DNA from 2 places in the Kribbella sp. NBC_00359 genome. Region 1 is predicted to be linked to the other one. Evidence: riboswitches for the same ligand, from Rfam matches in the RefSeq annotation. Region 1 holds a riboswitch; the other holds the start of a gene.
What was found. Region 1 has a riboswitch for S-adenosylmethionine ahead of OG876_RS38675 (aminotransferase class V-fold PLP-dependent enzyme). Riboswitches for the same ligand answer to the same signal wherever they lie in the genome.
Positions count from the first base shown of each region.

Region 2: linked by a shared signal. The riboswitch ahead of thrC (threonine synthase) and the one ahead of OG876_RS38675 (aminotransferase class V-fold PLP-dependent enzyme) in region 1 are both predicted to bind S-adenosylmethionine.

Region 1 is NZ_CP107975.1:7,960,384-7,969,532, reverse strand. It holds gene OG876_RS38695 (fatty acid desaturase family protein) at 1-110, opposite strand, end outside; gene OG876_RS38690 (fatty acid desaturase family protein) at 166-1,245, opposite strand; gene OG876_RS38685 (alkaline phosphatase D family protein) at 1,464-2,990, shown strand; gene OG876_RS38680 (prolyl oligopeptidase family serine peptidase) at 3,117-5,174, shown strand; gene OG876_RS38675 (aminotransferase class V-fold PLP-dependent enzyme) at 5,191-6,555, opposite strand; SAM riboswitch class IV at 6,571-6,684, opposite strand; gene OG876_RS38670 (VOC family protein) at 6,780-7,148, shown strand; gene OG876_RS38665 (DinB family protein) at 7,189-7,719, shown strand; gene OG876_RS38660 (DNA translocase FtsK 4TM domain-containing protein) at 8,044-9,149, shown strand, end outside.
Region 2 is NZ_CP107975.1:1,453,169-1,462,317, reverse strand. It holds gene otsB (trehalose-phosphatase) at 1-615, shown strand, start outside; gene OG876_RS07050 (hypothetical protein) at 581-1,048, opposite strand; gene OG876_RS07045 (Fic family protein) at 1,162-2,325, shown strand; gene OG876_RS07040 (DNA-3-methyladenine glycosylase family protein) at 2,355-3,302, shown strand; gene OG876_RS07035 (cation:proton antiporter) at 3,330-4,577, shown strand; SAM riboswitch class I at 4,643-4,782, shown strand; gene thrC (threonine synthase) at 4,796-6,058, shown strand; gene OG876_RS07025 (ubiquitin-like small modifier protein 1) at 6,055-6,330, shown strand; gene OG876_RS07020 (VOC family protein) at 6,381-6,761, shown strand; gene OG876_RS07015 (zinc-dependent alcohol dehydrogenase family protein) at 6,775-7,803, shown strand; gene OG876_RS07010 (hypothetical protein) at 8,244-9,149, opposite strand, start outside.

The sequences.
Region 1 (9,149 bases):
TAGCCCTGGCGCCGCCGCAGCAGGCCGAGCTCCCGCACAGTATGGAGGAGATCCGTGTACAGGCTGACGTACCGCTGCTGGGCGCCCACGCCGCCATCATCAAGAATCATCGTGACGCCAGGCGTGCGGTGAGGTGGACCGGTGAGGTCGGCTGGGCAAAGTGCATCAGTTCCGGTTCTGCGCGACGAGCGGGCACTGGAACGGGTCGCGCGCCCGCAGCCCGACGTTGTTCAGGTAGTCGACGACGATCTTGTACGACGCGAAGAAGCCGACCTCGGTGTACTTCACCTCATGCAGGGCGCAGTACTCGCGGACGATCGGCCGGACCGCCTTGAGCGTCGGCCGGGGCATGCTCGGGAACAGGTGGTGCTCGATCTGGTAGTTCAGGCCGCCCATCGCGAAGTCGACCATCACCCCGCCGCGGACGTTGCGGGACATCAGCACCTGGCGCCGCAGGAAGTCCAGCTTCATCGTCCTCGGCACCAGCGGCATGCCCTTGTGGTTCGGGGCGAACGAACCGCCGAGGCAGACCCCGAAGACGGCGAGCTGCAAGCCGAGGAACGCGCCGGCCTTGCCGATCGGCAGCAGGATGAACAGCACGGCCAGATAGGCTCCGATCCGGCCCACCACGATCGCGGCCTCGATGCGCTCGACGGACGTCGCTCCCCGGCGCAACAGGTGGCGGATGCTCGAGACGTAGAGGCTCAAGCCTTCCAGGGTCAGCAACGGGAAGAACAGCCAGCCTTGGCGACGGGTCAGCCACGCCTGGAAGCCCGTGCGCTCGGCCACGTGGTCGGGGGTGAACGCGACGACCCCGATCGCGATGTCCGGATCCTTTCCCAGCTGGTTCGGTGCCCCATGGTGACGGCTGTGCTTCGACCGCCACCACGCGGCGCTCATCCCGACCAGTCCACCGGCCAGCAGGCGAGCGGTCCAGTCGTTCCAGGCGGCGGAGTCGAAGATCTGCCGGTGCGCGCTGTCGTGGCTGAGAAAGGCGACCTGCGTCAGCACCAGCGCCAGGGCGCCTGCCATCAGGAGCTGCAACCAGGAGTTGCCGAGCAGGCCGACGCCGACCCAGACCGCCACGAAGGCGGCCAGCACCAGGCCGATCCGGGTGATGTAGTACCCGCGCCGCCGCTTGAGCAGTCCGAGCTCGCGGACAGTCGTCAGAAGGTCGGTGTAGAGGTTCGTGTAGCGCTGCTGCGGCCGTGACGGATCAGGGTCTTCCGCGACAAGCTGTGACATGAGAATGCCCCGCTCCGGAGTGCATCGGTCGATGCGCTACCGGGTCCAGGGCAGCGGGTACGAGAAGGTGGCTGGTACCCCCAACGGAACCACGCCCGGTAGCCACAAGCAAGCCGGCGTCCGGTGACCGCGGCCGGCTGTCCGCCGCTGCGGGTGATTTGGCGCCCAGTTAGCCCGGCCGTCATCTGACCGTCATCAGCGGAGCGCATTTTCGGCTCATGAACTTGAGCCGCCGCCAGCTCCTGGCCGCATCCACCGTCGCCGGCGCCACCCTCGCAGTACCAGGGGTTGCGACCGCGGCCCCCAATGTCGTCCGCCGTGATCGGCCCGCCCTGCCGTCCGGCATCGCGAGCGCCGACGTGACCCCGCAGTCCGCTGTCGTCTGGTCCCGCACGGACCGCCCCGGCCGGCTGGTCGTCCAGCTGACCAGCAACGGTCGCTTCGACAAGTCGATCCGGCTGCGCGGTCCGGTCACCATTGCCGCCGACGACTTCACCGCCCGGCTTCCGCTGCGTGGCCTGCGTCCCGGCCAGCGCTACGACTACCGGATCGGCTTCGAGGACGCCCGCGGCCGGGTCGGCGAGACCCTCGACGGTTCGTTCAGTACGCCGGGCCGCAACCGGCCGGTGTCCTTCGTGTTCACCGGCGACACCGCGGGTCAGGGCTACGGCATCAACCCGGACCTCGGCGGCATGATCGCGTACAAGGCGATGCACGACACCCGCCCTGACTTCTTCCTGCACTCCGGCGACAACATCTACGCCGACGGCCCGATCGCGGCCGAGCTGAAAGTTGCCGACGGCACCATCTGGAAGAACGTGGTGACCGAGGAGGTCGCCAAGGTCGCCGAGACCCTGGCCGAGTACCGCGGCCGGTACAAGTACAACCTGCTCGACCACAACGTCCGCGACCTGTACGCCGACGTGCCGCTGGTGGCGCAGTGGGACGACCACGAGACGCTGAACAACTGGTATCCGGGGGAGATCCTCACCGACGACCGCTACACCGAGAAGCGCGTCGACGTCCTCGCGTCCCGGGCGAAGAAGGCCTTCCTCGAGTACCTGCCGATGGAGCACGTCGCGGGCCGGGACCGGATCTATCGCAAGGTCAGCTACGGCCCGCTGCTCGACGTCTTCTGCCTCGACATGCGGACGTACCGCGGCGCGAACCCGACGCCCGCCACCGTCGGCCCGGTCGCGATGCTCGGTGCCGAGCAGGCCGCCTGGCTGGTTCGCGAGGTGGCCGCGTCGAAGGCGACCTGGAAGGTGATCGCGAGCGACATGCCGCTCGGCCTGCTGGTCCCGGACGGCGACCTGATCGAGGCCGTCGCCAACGGCGTCGCCGGTGCGCCGGGTGGTCGCGAGCACGAGATCGCGTGGGTGCTGAGCCAGTTCAAGAAGCGCAAGGTCCGTAACGCGATCTGGCTGACGGCCGACGTGCACTACGCAGCCGCCCACCACTACGACCCGTCCCGCGCGGCGTTCACCGACTTCGACCCGTTCTGGGAGATCGTGGCCGGCCCGATCAACGCCGGCACGTTCGGGCCGAACGCGCTCGACAACACGTTCGGCCCGGAGGTCGTGTTCTCGAAGGTCGCGGACTTCGCGAGCCAGTCGCCGGCGAGCGGCAACCAGTTCTTCGGCCACACCACGATCGACCCGCGCACCGGAGTCCTCACGATCTCCTTGCGCAACCTGTTCGGCACGGTCCTCTGGACCAAGGACATCACCCCGGCCCACCACTGAGGGCCCGTCGTACTCACCTGGCTCCGGCGCCTGCGCGGGATGCCGCCCACCGGAGCAGGTGAGTGCGACGCTCATTGCTCGTACGGACTCTGCTGAGGGTTGTCATGTCCGGTTAGGTTTGTCCGCATGAGCTATCCGGAGAGCCGCCGCGACGATGTGGTCGACACGCTGCATGGGCAGGAGATCGCCGACCCCTACCGCTGGCTGGAAGACCCTGACGCGCCCGACACCCGGGACTGGGTCCGCAGGCAGAACGAGTTCACCCAGGCCGAGCTCTCCGGCTATCCGGAGCGGGAGTGGTTCCAGACCACCATGGCGGCGATCCTGGCCCGCCCACGCGCCGGCGTCCCGGCGAAGAAAGCCGGCTGGTACCTCGTCGGCCGCAACGACGGCACGCAGGCCCAGGATGTCGTGTACGTCGCCGAGTCACTCGACGCGCTGCTCGCCGGCGGCCGGGTCCTGATCGACCCCAACACGCTGTCCGCCGACGGCACTGACTCGTTGGGCTCGTTCACCGTGAGTCCGGACGGCAAGTACTTCGCGTACGGCGTCAACGAGAGCGGCAGCGACTGGACGACGTTCCGGCTGCTCGACATCGCCACGGGCACGCCCGTCGACGATGTGGTCACGGGGGCGAAGTTCTGCGAAGCCACGTGGCTCCCGGACAGTTCGGCGTACCTCTATTTGCACTACCCGGCGAGTGGCCGCAGTGAAGGGACTGAGACGAAGACGCTCACCGGCGGGCGTCTGATGCTGCACAAGGTCGGCACACCGCAGTCCGATGACGAGCTCGTGCTGAGCTTCCCGGACCAGGACCGCTACTTCATCACACCGGAGGTGTCGGAGGACGATCGCTACCTCGTCGTCCACATCACCGAGGGCACTGACCCCGGCGCTCGGCTCTGGGTCTTTCCGATCACCTCCGACGGCTTCGGCGAGCCGGTGAAGGTCGTGGACTCCTTCGCCGACGAGATCGCGTTCGTGCGGATGTCCGGCGACCAGCTGGTACTGCGGACCGATCGTGACGCCTCCCGTGGTCGCGTGGTGCTCGCTTCGCTGGACGGTGAGTTCGTCGACCTGATCCCGGAGGGCGAGGCCACACTGCAGGCCGTTCGCGGCACTGCCGCCGGACTGGCCACCCTGACGCTGGTCGACGCACAGCCGGCGCTGACGCTCTTCGCGCTCGACGGGTCCGATGCGCGGGTGATCGACGTACCGGGCGGGGGAGTGGTGGGCTTCGACGCCAGCCCCGAGTACGACGAGCTCTTCGTCGGCCTGTCGACCACAACCGATCCCACCGTGTCGTACGTCGTCTCGACGTCGTCGGGCGTCGTCCGTGCCTTGCCGGAGCTCGTCCGTGGCTCAGGTGGATTCACGTCCCCGTCGGTCACCGTGACGCGACGCGTCGAGCCAGGCCGCGAGGTGCCGTACTTCCTGATCACTCGCTCAGACCTGGACGTCTCCGCACCACGTCCGACGCTGCTCTACGGGTACGGCGGCTTCCGCATCCCGATCCTGGCCGACTACAAGCCGGGCTGGCCGGCGTGGCTCGCGGCCGGCGGAGTGCTGGTGATCGCGAACCTGCGGGGCGGCGGTGAGTACGGCAGCGACTGGCACGACGCGGGACGGCTCAAGAACAAGCAGAACGTCTTCGACGACTTCATCGCTGTCGCAGAGCACCTGCGGGACACCGGGGTGACCACGCCTGCGCAGCTCGCGATCCACGGTCGCAGCAACGGCGGTCTGCTCGTGGGAGCGGCCATGACACAGCGACCGGACCTGTTCGCGGCCGCACTGCCCGGTGTGGGCGTCATGGACATGTTGCGGTTCCACATGTTCACAGTGGGCGCCGCGTGGGCCTCTGACTTCGGCCATCCGGACGATGCGTCGGAGTTCGAGGATCTGCTGGCTTACTCACCACTGCATCAGTTGCGTGACGGGACGTCGTACCCGGCGACTCTCGTGGTCACGGGTGATCACGACGACCGGGTGGTGCCGTTGCACAGTCACAAGTTCATCGCCGAGCTGCAGCATGCCCAGTCCGGTCCGGGACCGGTCTTGACCCGCGTCGAGGTCAACACCGGTCACGGCTTCGGGAAACCCGCCGCCATGGTCGCGGCGGAATGGGCGGACCTACTGGCGTTCGCTGCTCACCATGTAGGCCTTGTACCTCCTGAGCAGTAGGAGGGGCCGGCGTTCGCTACCAGATGCGAGGAGCTTGGAGGTCCCGCGGGTCGTCGGTGGGCTGACAGCCGTGCGCGGTGTCCTCGTACTCCGACCGCGGTCCACCGGCGGCCAGCGTCCGTACGGCGTTGACGAGCCGGTCCACGTGCTCACGCGTCGTACCGAGGCCGAGGCTCGCCCGGACCGCGGTGCCGTGCTCGGGGGAGTCCGCGAGCAGGTGACCGACGAGCGGGTGCGCACAGAACTTGCCGTCCCGGACACCGATGCCGTACTCGGCGCTCAGCGCCGCTGACACGAGCGTTGAGCTCAGACCGGCAACCGTGAAGCAGACGGTGCCGACACGGTCCGCGTCCTCGCCGAAGATCGAGTACGTCGTGACGCCGGGGAGCTGAGCCAGTCCGGTCCGGAGGCGGGCGAGCAGGCTGCGTTCGTGCTGCTCGATCGCGTCGCGGTGCTTGCTGATCGCGGCACACGCCGCGGCGAGGGCGATAGCGCCGATGACGTTGGGGGAGCCGCCCTCGTGCCGCGCCGGACCGGTCGCCCAGACCACGGTGTCGCCGGTGACCGCGGTCGTAGCGCCGCCGCCGTACAGGTACGGATCGGCGGCGTCGAGCCAGTCGGCGCGGCCGATCAGCGCACCGGCGCCGTACGGCGCGTAGAGCTTGTGGCCGGACAGTGCGACCCAGTCAACGTCCAGTGCGGCGATATCGACCCGCCGGTGTGGGGCCAGTTGCGCGGCGTCGAGGCAGACCCGCGCACCGTGCGCCTTGGCGACCGCGGCGATCTCCGCGATCGGGAAGATCTCACCTGTCACGTTGGAGGCGCCGGTCACGACCACCAGCCGCGGACCCTCAGGCGCGGTGCGCAGAGCGTCGGCGACGTTGGTCACCGCTTCACTGGGGGAGGCGGGCGCCGTCAGGCGGACGGTCCGCTCGGCCGGCCAGGGCAGGAGCGCGGCGTGGTGCTCGGACTCGAAGACGATCACAGTCGCGTCCGCGGGGACGGCGTGGGCGAGCAAGTTCAGCGCGTCCGTGGTCTGGCGGGTGAAGATCACCTGGTCGTCGGCGCGGGCTCCGACGAACGCGTGCACCTCGGCGCGAGCGCGCTCGTACCACTGGGTGGTGATGCGGGAGGCGTAGCCGTTGCCGCGGTGCACCGACGCGTACGACGGCAGCGCCGCCTCGACGCTGGCCCGGACAGACTCCAGACACGGCGCACTGGCTCCGTGGTCGAAGTTCGCGTAGTCGGTGACTCGGCCGTCGGCCAGCGGGACCAGCAGGTCCGAGCCGACCGTGGTGGGGATGCTGCCGGTGACGAGCCGGGTGACCGTCGGCCGCGGCGTACTCGCGCTGGCCGGTTCGAGGATGGAGAGAATCGACATGCTGCTGCTCCAGGAAGTCCGCACTTGCCGAGCGGCGTATCCGCACGGCCTGGTCTTCACCCGGGGCACCCCACCGCGGAGGAGGGTTGCCGGCCAGCGAGCCGGGGCTTGGCGCTGGCACTCATGACCTGCCGAGAACCGTAACGAACAGCCTGAGCCGGCGCCAGTGGCAATCTCACATTCCGGGATTCCCGAACACATCCTGAGACGTGCAGACTGTTGCCATGATCGGACGGCTGCACCACCTCGCGATCGACTGCCCGGAACCGCTGGAGCTCGCGCGCTTCTACTCGGCCCTGCTCGGCAAGCCCATCACGTACGAGAGCGACGGCTGGGTGGTGGTCGCCGACAACGACCACACGTCAGGTCTCGCCTTCCAGCGTGCGCTCGGCCACCAGCGCCCGCAGTGGCCGGACCCCACGCGTCCTCAGCAGATGCACCTCGACGTCATGGTCGACGACCTCGACGCGGCCGGGTCGGCGGTCCTGGCGCTCGGCGCTCGCAAGCTCTCGGCCACTGTGTACGAGGATCCGGCCGGACACCCGTTCTGTCTCATCCCGCGACCCGGCTGGGCGCCGCCGGTCAATCCGTAATGGATTCGCTCCGGGCGACCGGGGCGTGTTGGATGGCGGCATGACGTTGACGACGGCGTGGACGGCGCCAGCGGTCGAGCGGCCGGACGGCTCGCTGACCGCGCCCGAAGCCGAACTGCTGCGGGGCTATCTGGACTACTACCGGACCACGCTGCTGTACAAGTGCGCCGGTCTGACGGCCGAGCAGCTGGCCGAGCGGCCGTCGCCGCCGTCCAACCTTTCCTTGCTCGGCCTCATCCGGCATCTCACCAAGGTGGAGCGGATCTGGTTCCGCATCCACTTCGCCGCGGAGTCGCCGGCTGAGCCGCTGTTCGCTCCCGAGCTGGGCAAGGACGCCGATTTCGAGCGCATCGATCCGGCTGAGGCACAGGCGGCGTACGAAGGCCTGATCGCCGAGTGGAAGCTGTCGGACGAGGCCGCGGCCGGGCGGTCGCTCGACGATCGCTTCACCTTCAGCGGGACCGAGTCGACGCTCCGGATGATCTACATCCACATGATCGGCGAGTACGGCCGCCACTGCGGTCACGCCGACCTGCTGCGCGAACAACTCGACGGCACCACGGGGGCGTGAAGCAACCTCTTGCCCTCGGTCCATGGCATGCGGAGGGGTTGGCGGCGTTGTGACGTTATGTATGGGGCAGCGTAATCGGCGTGTGACACGTGGGACTCGAGAGGTAATCGGGGTAGCCTGCTAGATATGGCGACCCGCACGTCTTCCCCGGCGCGGGCGCAGAAGTCGGCAGCCAAACGGCCGAGTTCGGCTCGTTCGGCCGCTGGTGGACGCTCCCGTCCGTCAGGTGCCCAGAAGCGTGGGCAGAGCGCGAAGCGCGGTGGATCCTCCGCCGCGCGGACCAGTACGCCCAAAAACAGCGGACCGGGCCCGTTCGCGGCCGCCATGATCGTTCTCGGTCGCGGCGTGGTGAAAGTCTGGCTCGGCATCGCGCATCTGATCGGCAGCATGGTGCGCGGCATCGGTCACGGCGCCCGCGAGCTCGACCCCGAGCATCGCCGTGACGGCGCCGGCCTGTTCCTGATCGGCCTGGCGGTCGTTGTGGCCGCCGCGATCTGGTGGGACCTCCCTGGCGCGGTCGGCAACGGCATCCGGACTGTCGTCGGCGGCAGCGTCGGCATGCTCGGCTGGGCCGTGCCGCTGATGCTGCTGCTGACCGCGATCCGCACTCTGCGTCACCCGGACCGCAACGGCCCGGCCGGACGTCAGGTGATCGGCTGGACCGCCATCTCCCTCGGCGTACTCGGCCTGGTCCACATCGCCAACGGTCTGCCCCGTCCGAGCAACCCGGCCGACGGTTCGTTGCGGGACGCCGGCGGCGCGATCGGGTACGTCGTCTCGTCCCTGCTGTCGGACCTGTTGACGCAGTACGTCGCCGCACCGCTGCTGGTGCTGCTGTCGATCTTCGGTGCCCTCGTCGTCACGGGCACTCCGGTCTACGCCATCCCACTGCGGTTCCGCGCGGCGTTCGACGTACTGATGGGGCGTACGGCGCTGCCGGAGGACGCACCGTCCGTCGTGGCCGCGCCGACCGACGACACTGTGCGGCTGACCCGCAAGGAGCGCCGGGCCAAGGCCGCGCAGGAGGAGGACGGCGAGCCCACCATCAAGCCGTACGACTCGCCGGTGCTCGAGGGACGTGAGCTCTCGAAGCGAGGCCGCAAGGCCAAGGCAGCTCCGGTTCCTGAGGAGGACGCGTACGACGTCGACGGTGAGGCGGCCGCTGCCGCCGGGGCTCCGGGGCTGGGCATCGCCGTCGGCGCCGGTGGTGGTCCCAGCAAGCCGGAAACGCCGCCCGAGCCGCCTCCGCACACGCCGATCCCGCAGCGGGTGGAGCAGCTCAGCCTGTCCGGCGATATCACGTACACGCTGCCCGACGGGCAGATGCTCAAGCCGGGTTCGGTCCACAAGGCCCGGACCAAGGCGTCGGACGCGGTGGTCGACCGGCTGACCGAGGTGTTCGAGCAGTTCGGCATCGACGCGCAGATCAC
Region 2 (9,149 bases), 2.6 Mb from region 1:
CTCGTGGCCACCGAGCTCACCGGCGTGACGGGCCATCCCGGCCTCGGGGGCCTCGTCGTACTGGGGCACTACGGGCTGGAGCGGTGGGACGCGGCGACCGGCATGGTGACCAGTGACCCGGTCCCGGCTGGTGTTGAAGAAGCACGCGCCCGGCTGCCCGAGCTGCTGCGCGAGGCAGGCGTACCGGACGCTCACGTGGAGGACAAGGAAAGCTCGCTGGCCGTGCACACGCGCCGGCTCGCCGATCCGACCGGTGCGCTGGACAGGCTGCGTACGCCGCTGACCGAGCTGGCCGAGTCGACCGAGCTGCGCCTGGAGCCCGGCAACCTGGTCCTGGAGCTCCGGCCACCGGGCATCGACAAGGGTGTCGCGCTCCGACGGCTGATCGAGTCCACGGATGCCCGGTCGATCCTGTACGCCGGTGACGACCTGGGTGACCTGGCTGCGTTCCGGGCGGTCGAAGAGCATCGCAAGACCGGACTGCGCGCCGTACTGCTGGCCACCCGCTCGTCGGACGCGACCGAGCTGATCCAGGCCGCGGACATCGTGGTGGACGACCCCACGGGCGTGGTGACTGTCCTCACGGCCCTTTCGGACGCGATCGCAGCACGCTGAACGCCTGCGTCACGGTCTTGCCGATCGGCTGGATCGGCCGTTCGACATAGCCGCCGTCCTTGAGGTTGGCCAGCCGCTCGAACGGGTTGCGCGACGCCGGATCGCCGGTGAGCAGGAACGAGATCACCACGCCGACGACGTACAGCGGGAACAGTGGCAACCCGAGCAGGCAGAAGTACTGCCACGAGTGCCGCTCCTCGTGCCGCACCAGCGCCGCGTCGTCGAAGTACGTGCGCTCGTTCTTGCTCAGGACGACGTTCCCGATCGTGAACGCCCCCGCGATCGGGAACCCCAGCTTGTACCCGTTCGCGAAGTACAACCCCCGCGGCCCCCGACTGACCCTGGCCCGCCCGATCACCCCGACCGCGAGCCCGACCAAGGTCGTCAGATTGACGAAGTTCCCCACCACCTTCACCCGCTCCCACCCGGTCATGGGCCTCAGTATCGGCTCGGTGACTGCGCTTTGTCTCGATGTCGCAATCATTAGGACCTCGGCGTACGATGTCCTAAGAATTAAGACATTGAGACATCGGGGCATCGAGGCCAGTGACCATCTTCAGCACGCCGGAGCCGGATCTCGAGGATCGACAGGTCCTCGAGCAGATCCACGCGTTCCGATCCGAGCTCGCCGACATCCTCCGCGTGCCTCGGCGCTGGGCCGGCGGGTTGCGGCGGAGCATGCTCGCGCGGGCGATCCAGGGCTCCAACAGCATCGAGGGGTACGACGTCAAGCTCGACGACGCGGTGGCCGCGTTGGATGACGAGGAGGCGTTGAGCACCGACGAGCGTACGTTCGCCGAGATCCGGGGATACCGGCAGGCGCTCGGCTACGTGCTGGCGATGGCGAAGGACGCGGACTTCCGGCTGGACGTGTCGGCTGTCCGCGGCATGCATTTCATGATGCTGAGCCACGACCTGGCCAAGAGTCCGGGCAGCTATCGGCAGGGCGTCGTCTACGTGCATGACGAGACCACCGGCGAGAACGTCTACGAGGGTCCACCTGCGGACGAGGTGCCTGATCTCGTGGCCGAGCTGATGGGCGGGTTGGACGCCGACGAAGCGGTGGATCCCCTCGTGGACGCCGCGATGGCGCACCTGAACCTGGTGATGATCCATCCGTTCCGCGACGGCAACGGCCGGATGGCCAGAGCCCTGCAGACGCTTGTTCTGTCCCGCGGAGGAATTGGCGAGCCGGCGTTCTCCAGCATCGAGGAGTGGCTGGGCAGCAACACCGAGGACTACTACCGAGTGCTGGCCGCGACCGGCGCCGGCGCGTGGCATCCCGAGCGGTCGGCCGCACTCTGGGTCAAGTTCAACCTGCGCGCGCATCACATCCAGGCGCAGACGGTACGGCGGCGGTATCGCGAAGCGGGCAAGTTGTGGCTGGCTTTCGATGAGCTGATCTCGCAGTTCGGCTTGGCGGAGCGCGTCGCTGACGAGCTGTTCGACGCGTCGCTCGGCTTCCGTATGCGCCGCTCGACGTACGTCCGCCGAGCGGGCATCGAGGAGCGGACAGCCAGCCGCGACCTGGCGAGGCTCACCGAACTGGGGCTGCTGCGCTCGGTCGGTGAGACCAAAGGACGGCATTACGTGATGGGCGATCGCCTCGCCGAACTCGTGCAGAACGCACTCTCCACCCGCGAGCCGTTGGTCGATCCCTACCCGTGGATGCGCGAGCGGTTGGCCGCGGCGCCGACGCCGATCCGCTAGTTGTCGGCGGGGTGAGTAAGACTTGGCGGGTGAGTTCGGTGGTGCGGGTCTGGCGGGCTGGGCGGGTGGTGGATCCGCATTCGGTGATCGGAGGGCTGCGGAAGGGGCCGGGGGACCCGGCGTACGTGTTCGATCCGGGGGGACGGACCGTGTGGCGGGCGACGCGGACGCCGGATGGACCGGTGCTTCTGCGGCTGACGCCGTACGCCGGGGAGGTGGAGGCCGAGGCCTGGGGGCCGGGGGCTGCGTGGGCGCTCGACGGGGTGCCGGAGCTGCTGGGCGACGCGGACAGTTGGGACGGGTTCGAGCCGTTGCCGGAGCATCGCGCGCTGGTGGATGCGGCGCGGCGGTTCCCGCATGTCCGGGTGCCGCGGACGCGGGCGGTGTTCGAGGCGATGGCGGCCGCGGGGATCGAGCAGGTTGTCACCGGCAAGGAGGCGTTCCGCGCCTGGCGGGTTCTGCTCCGTGAGTACGGCGAACCCGCGCCGGGCCCGTCTGCGCCGGACGGCCGCGTGATGATGGTGCCGCCGGCACCGGAGGAGTGGCGGCTGATTCCGTCGTGGCAGTGGCTGCGGGCCGGCGTGGAGAATCGTCGGTCCCGCGTGGTCGTGACAGCCGCGACCCGGGCGAAGGCGCTGGAGCGGACGCTCGAGCTGACCGACTCGGCCGAGATCGAGCGGCGGCTGCGATCACTCCCCGGCGTCGGGGTGTGGACCGCGGCCGAAGTGCGGCAGCGCGCCCACGGCGACGCCGACGCGTTCTCGTTTGCGGACTATCACGTGTCCCGCGATGTCTCCTACGCCCTCATCGGCGAGGAGCTCGACGACGAGGGCTGTGCCGAACTCATCGAGCCCTACCGCGGTCATCGCTTCCGTGTCCAGCGCCTGTTGGAGCTCACCGGAATCGGTCATCCCCGCTACGGCCCTCGGATGGCGCTGCCCACGCACACGCCCGGCGCGACGCATCGCTTGAGGTAACTCCGCCAGGGGCACAGGATCGCCACCATGACGATCAACGGGGACGGGCTCTACCTGGTGGCAGGGCTGGCCCTGTTGCTCGGGGCGGTCCTGCCCCGCATGCTTCGCCGGTACGCCGTCTCGGCGCCGATCGGGTTCCTCGGCGCCGGCGTACTGCTGGGCCTGGCCGTCGACCGCACCCACCTGAGCCCGATCGTGGAGACCGGGATCGTCAAGCACCTCGCCGAGCTGACGATCCTGGTCGCGTTGATGGGCGTCGGCCTGGCGATCGACCGGCCGATCGGATGGCGCCGATGGATGGTGACCTGGCGTCTTCTGCTCGTGGCCATGCCCGCCTGCATCGCCGCGGTGGCCGGTGCCGGCTGGCTGCTCGGGCTGGCCCCGGCGACCGCTCTGCTGCTGGGCGCAGTCCTCGCCCCGACCGATCCGGTGCTCGCCTCGGACGTCCAGGTGCAGGGGCCGTCGACCGGCGCGGGCGCCGAGCCCGAGGAGGACGACGAGGTCCGCTTCGCACTCACCTCCGAGGCGGGTCTGAACGACGGTCTGGCGTTCCCGTTCGTGTACGCCGCGGTGTTCGCGGTCACCAAGGGATCCGTGGGCAACTGGGCGCTCGAGTGGTTCGCCTGGGACCTGGTCGGCCGGATCGCGATCGGCGTGGCGGTCGGTGCGGGCGTGGGCTGGTTGCTCGGCCGGATGGCCTTTTCCGCGCCTTCGCGGACCTTCCGCCTGGCCGACTCACGGGAACCCGTGCTGGCCCTCGCGATGACGCTGGGTGTCTACGGCCTCGCTCAGGTGCTCCACGGCTACGGCTTCCTAGCCGTGTTCGTCGCGGCGCTGGCGCTCCGGGCGGCCGAGCGGCAGCACGACTTCCACGAGGAACTGCACGGATTCGTCGAGCAGCTCGAGCACATTCTGACCTGGGGGATTCTGCTGCTGCTCGGATCGGCGATCACGGCCGGGCTGCTCCGCCCGCTGACCGCGACCGGCGCCGCGCTGGGACTGCTGCTCGTGCTGGTGATCCGACCAGTGACCGCGTGGGTCGCGCTGGCCGGGACCCCGATGCGCCGCTCCGAGCGATGGGTGACGGCCGCGTTCGGAGTCCGTGGTGTCGGGTCGGTGTTCTATCTGGCGTACGCCGGGGCCGAGTTCCACACCGAGTTGCCCTGGTTGTGGGCGACGGTCGGTTTCACCGTCGTACTGAGCGTGGTCGTTCACGGCGTCGCGGCGACACCGATGATGCGCATGCTCGACCGGCGTCGGGACCGGGCCGGCTGAGATCGAGCGTCTCGGATAGTGGGAACGGAAGACACAATATGGACCCTATTGGGTAATCTCGGGGGAGCTCATCCAGAGGGACTGAGGGAAACGGCCCGTTGAAGTCCCGGCAACCCTCCCCGTTGAGGTCCCAGTCCGGGGCCCTCGCGGCGGAACGGTGCCAAATCCGTCCCGTGCCGAGATCCGGTTCCGGGGAAGATGAGAGGGGAACCTCACTCATGAGCCTGACCGCCGCCACCCACACGATCCGCGAAGGTGCCTTCGGCAACGGTACGCACCTGAGCTGTCGCGCCTGCGGGGCGAAGTCGCCGCTCGGTCCGTTCTACGCCTGTATGGAGTGCTTCGGTCCGCTCGAGGTCGGGTACGAGTACCCGACGATCACGCGGGAGCAGATCGAGGCCGGTCCCAAGAACATCTGGCGCTACCAGCCCTTGCTGCCCGTCCCGGTCGACGTGGCCAGCTTCCCGAACACCGAGCCCGGCTACACCCGGCTCGTCGACGCGCAGAACCTGGCCCGCGAGCTGGGGCTGCGCAAGCTGTGGGTGAAGGACGACTCCGGCAACCCGACCCACTCCTTCAAGGACCGCGTGGTCGCGTCCGCCCTGAGCGCCACCCGCGAGCTCGGCATGACGGTCTTCGCCTGCCCCTCCACCGGCAACCTGGCCAACGCCGTCGCCGCGGCCGCCGCCCGCGCCGGCATCCGCTCGGTCGTGTTCATCCCGCACGACCTCGAGCGCCCGAAGGTGATCACCACCGCCGTGTACGGCGGGACCCTGGTCGCCGTCGAGGGCAACTACGACGACGTGAACAAGCTGGCCTCCGAGATCGCCGGTGAGGAGGAGGGCTGGGCGTTCGTCAACGTCAACGTGCGGCCGTACTACTCCGAAGGCTCCAAGACCCTCGCCTTCGAGATCGCCGAGCAGCTCGGCTGGCGGATCCCGCAGCAGCTCGTCATCCCGGTCGCGTCCGGCTCGCAGCTGACCAAGATCGACAAGGGCTTCACCGAGCTCGGCAAGCTCGGCCTCGTCGACGCCACCGACTACAAGGTGTACGGCGCTCAGGCCACCGGCTGCTCGCCCGTGGCGCAGGCGTTCCGGGACGGCCACGACGTGGTCAAGCCGGTTCGCCCGGACACCATCGCCAAGTCGCTGGCGATCGGGAACCCGGCCGACGGACCGTATGTGCTCGACGTCGCCCGCCGTACCGGTGGAGCGATCGAGGACGTCAGCGACGAGGAAGTCATCGAGGGCATCCAGTTGCTGGCCCGGACCGAGGGCATCTTCGCCGAGACCGCGGGCGGCGTGACGGTCGCGACGCTGAGGAAGCTGATCGCCACCGGGCAGCTCGACCCCGAGGCCGAGACCGTGATCATCAACTCCGGCGACGGGCTGAAGACGCTCGACGCCGTGGCCGACCGGGTCGGCCCCAAGGTGACCATCCCCGCGTCGTACGACGCCTTCGTGAAGGCAGGCCTGCAGTGAGTGTGAGCGTTCGCGTCCCGACCATCCTGCGGCCCTACACCCAGGGCGTGTCCGAGGTGTCCGCCGAGGGTTCCACGCTGATCGAGGTGCTCGACTCGCTGGACGGCTCGTACCCGGGCATCAAGGGCCGGGTCCTGGACGAGTCGGGCGAGCTGCGCCGATTCGTGAACGTGTACGTCGACGATGACGACGTACGCTTCGCCGACGGCCTGCAGACCTCGATCAAGGACGGTGGGCAGGTCTCGATCATCCCGGCGGTCGCCGGCGGCTGATCTGTTGTTCCGGGCGTGGATCGTCCGGAATGGGCGCTAACGTTCCCGCCATGGCGACCAACTGGACCCTTGGTGGGGACGCGGCCGAGCCGCAGCGGCTGGCGGAGTTCTGGGCGGCGGCGCTCGGCTACATCATCGAGCCCGGGTACGACGATCCAGACGGAGCCTCGATCGTGGACCCCGACGACGTCGGGCCGGCGATCGGGTTCCTCCGGGTGCCCGAGCCCAAGACCTCGAAGAACCGGCTCCACATCGACATCCGCGTGGCGGGGCCTCTTCGTGATTCCGCCGCGGCCGAGCGGATGCGGACCAAGGCTGTGGAACTCGTCGGCCTCGGTGCGACCGAGGTGCGCGAGGAGTTCTACGGTCCCGACGTCCTCGGCCACATCGTGATGCTCGATCCCGAGGGCAACGAGTTCTGCGTCGGCTGACTACGATGCCTTGGTGCGCGCTGTCGTCATCGAGGAGTACGGCGTTCTGCCCGTCGTACACGAGGTTCCGCGGCCCGGGCCGGCGGAGGGTGCGGTCGTCCTGAAGGTCGAGGCGACCGGGCTGTGCCGGAGTGACTGGCACGGGTGGATGGGCCACGACGCGGACATCGTGCTGCCGCACGTGCCTGGTCATGAGCTCGCCGGGACGATCGCCGCGGTCGGTGCGGGAGTCACAGGGTGGCAGGTCGGCGACCGGGTGACGACGCCGTTCATCTGCGCGTGCGGGTCGTGTGAGCAGTGCCGCGAGGGCAACCAGCAGGTGTGCCTTCGCCAGCAGCAGCCCGGCTTCACCTACTGGGGCTCCTTCGCCGAGTACGTCGCCGTGCCGTACGCACAGGTCAACCTGGTCCGCCTGCCCGATGAGCTGGACTTCGCCACCGCGGCAGGGCTGGGCTGCCGCTTCGCCACGTCGTTCCGCGCCATCCGCCAGGTCGGCCGGCTCACCGCCGGCGAAACCGTCGCGATCTTCGGCTGCGGCGGCGTCGGCCTCTCCGCCGTGATGATCGCCGCGTCCCTGGGCGCCCGGGTGATTGCAGTCGACACCAACCCGTCGGCGTTGAAGCTGGCCCGCGAGTACGGCGCCACCGACCTGCTGGTGGCGTCACCGGACACCGTCCAGGAGATCCGCGACCTCACCGCCGGCGGCGCCCACGTGACGATGGACGCCCTGGGCTCCAACGACATCGTCCAACAAGCCCTACAAGCCCTCCGCCCCCGCGGCCGCCACCTCCAGGTCGGCCTCCTCCCCTCCGGCGTCCATCTAGACGTGAGCCGTCTCATCGGCCAAGAACTCCAGTGGCTAGGCAGCCACGGTATGCCCGCCCACGCCTACCCGGAGATGCTGGATCTAGTTGCCCGAGGCAAGCTAAAGCCAGCCGACCTGATCACCCGCACCATCACGCTGGAACAAACCCCAGCGGCTCTTGCGGCGTTGTCGAACGGCACCCCCGCCGGCGTCACCATCATCAAGCCAACTGCGTAACCCACGCGTGCTGTGCAGGCACTCGTCCGCCGTGCCTGCTACGCGTGCTCCCGTGGGTTGGGAGACCTTTTGGGGTGCTTAGACAAGGAATAGCCTGTCCCAGCCCACCACGAACTGTCCCCTGGCAGCCTGCCCGACCAATGAGTCGTGACGACCCGACCCGGCCGGATACTCGGTCGGCGTGACGGGGGTTCGTCTTGCGGACAGCGCCGAGCCGAGCAGTCGATCGCGCGCGACGCAGGAGCGCGCAATCACGCGGGCGGTACCCCCGCAATCACGCGGGCGGTACCCCCGCAATCACGTGGGCGGTAGCCCCGCAATCACGCGGGCGGTAGCCCCGCAAGGACGCACCGGCGCTGAGCCGGGGGGCGGGCGGGAGCGCGCGTAGCGGGCGCGACGTAGGAGTGGCTGCGTAGCACGCGTGGGTCAGACCACAGTTGTTAGAGGCGGATCAAGTACACCGTGGGTGGGCGGCCGGTGCGGCCGTGTTGTTGGGTGCCGGTGGGGGCGGCTAGGCCGGCTCGTTCCAGGCGTTTCAGGACGCGTCGGGCGGTGCGGAGTTGGACGGCGAGGTGATCGGCGACGTCTTGGGTGGTGAGGCCGTCGGGGAGGGTGGCGGTGAGTTCTCGCATGCGGGCCAGGGTTTGGGTGTTGAGGCCGACGCGGCGGGCCAGGAGCGGGAGGCTTTCGGTGCCGCGGGTGGTGGCGGGCTGGTCGCCGGTGGGTTCGATCACGATCTCGACGTCGTCGGACATCGACACGACGCCGGCGACCGCGCCGATCGACTCGGCCCGGCTGACTGCGCGACGGGCGAGCGCTTCCGCCTCCGCCGCCGTACGTCCGACGCCGAAACCGACGTACGCCGTACTGTGCCGCGCCGCGAGGTGGTCGAGTAAGGGCATCCGCGTGAACTGTTCGGTCGCCTGCTCGAGCAGGCCGCGGGTGGTGACGACCAGGTGCCGCCCGTCCGGCAGCGCGGCCAGGCTGCCGCCGAGCGTGATCAGGTCGCCGGCCAGGGCGTCGTCCGGCTCGGGCAGGGCGATCACGCCGAGCGCGACCTGCGCGTCCCCGACGTGTTGCCCGGTCGTGGTCAGGACCAAGGCTTGCAGGGTCGAGCGGATCGAGTACCGCGACGGGGCCAGCCGGACCGAGGGCATCTCGTTCTCGAGCAGGTGGAAGGCCGAGCCCAGGCAGCTGATCGCGACCTTCGTGTCGTGCTTGTCGCGCGCGATCCGGTGGAACGCGACGATGTCGTCGGAGGTGAGGCCAGGCCGGTACGGCAGCACGTGGATCTGGTCGGTCGGCAGCTTGGCCTCGATCAGCGTCTCCAGCACCTCACTGCGGCG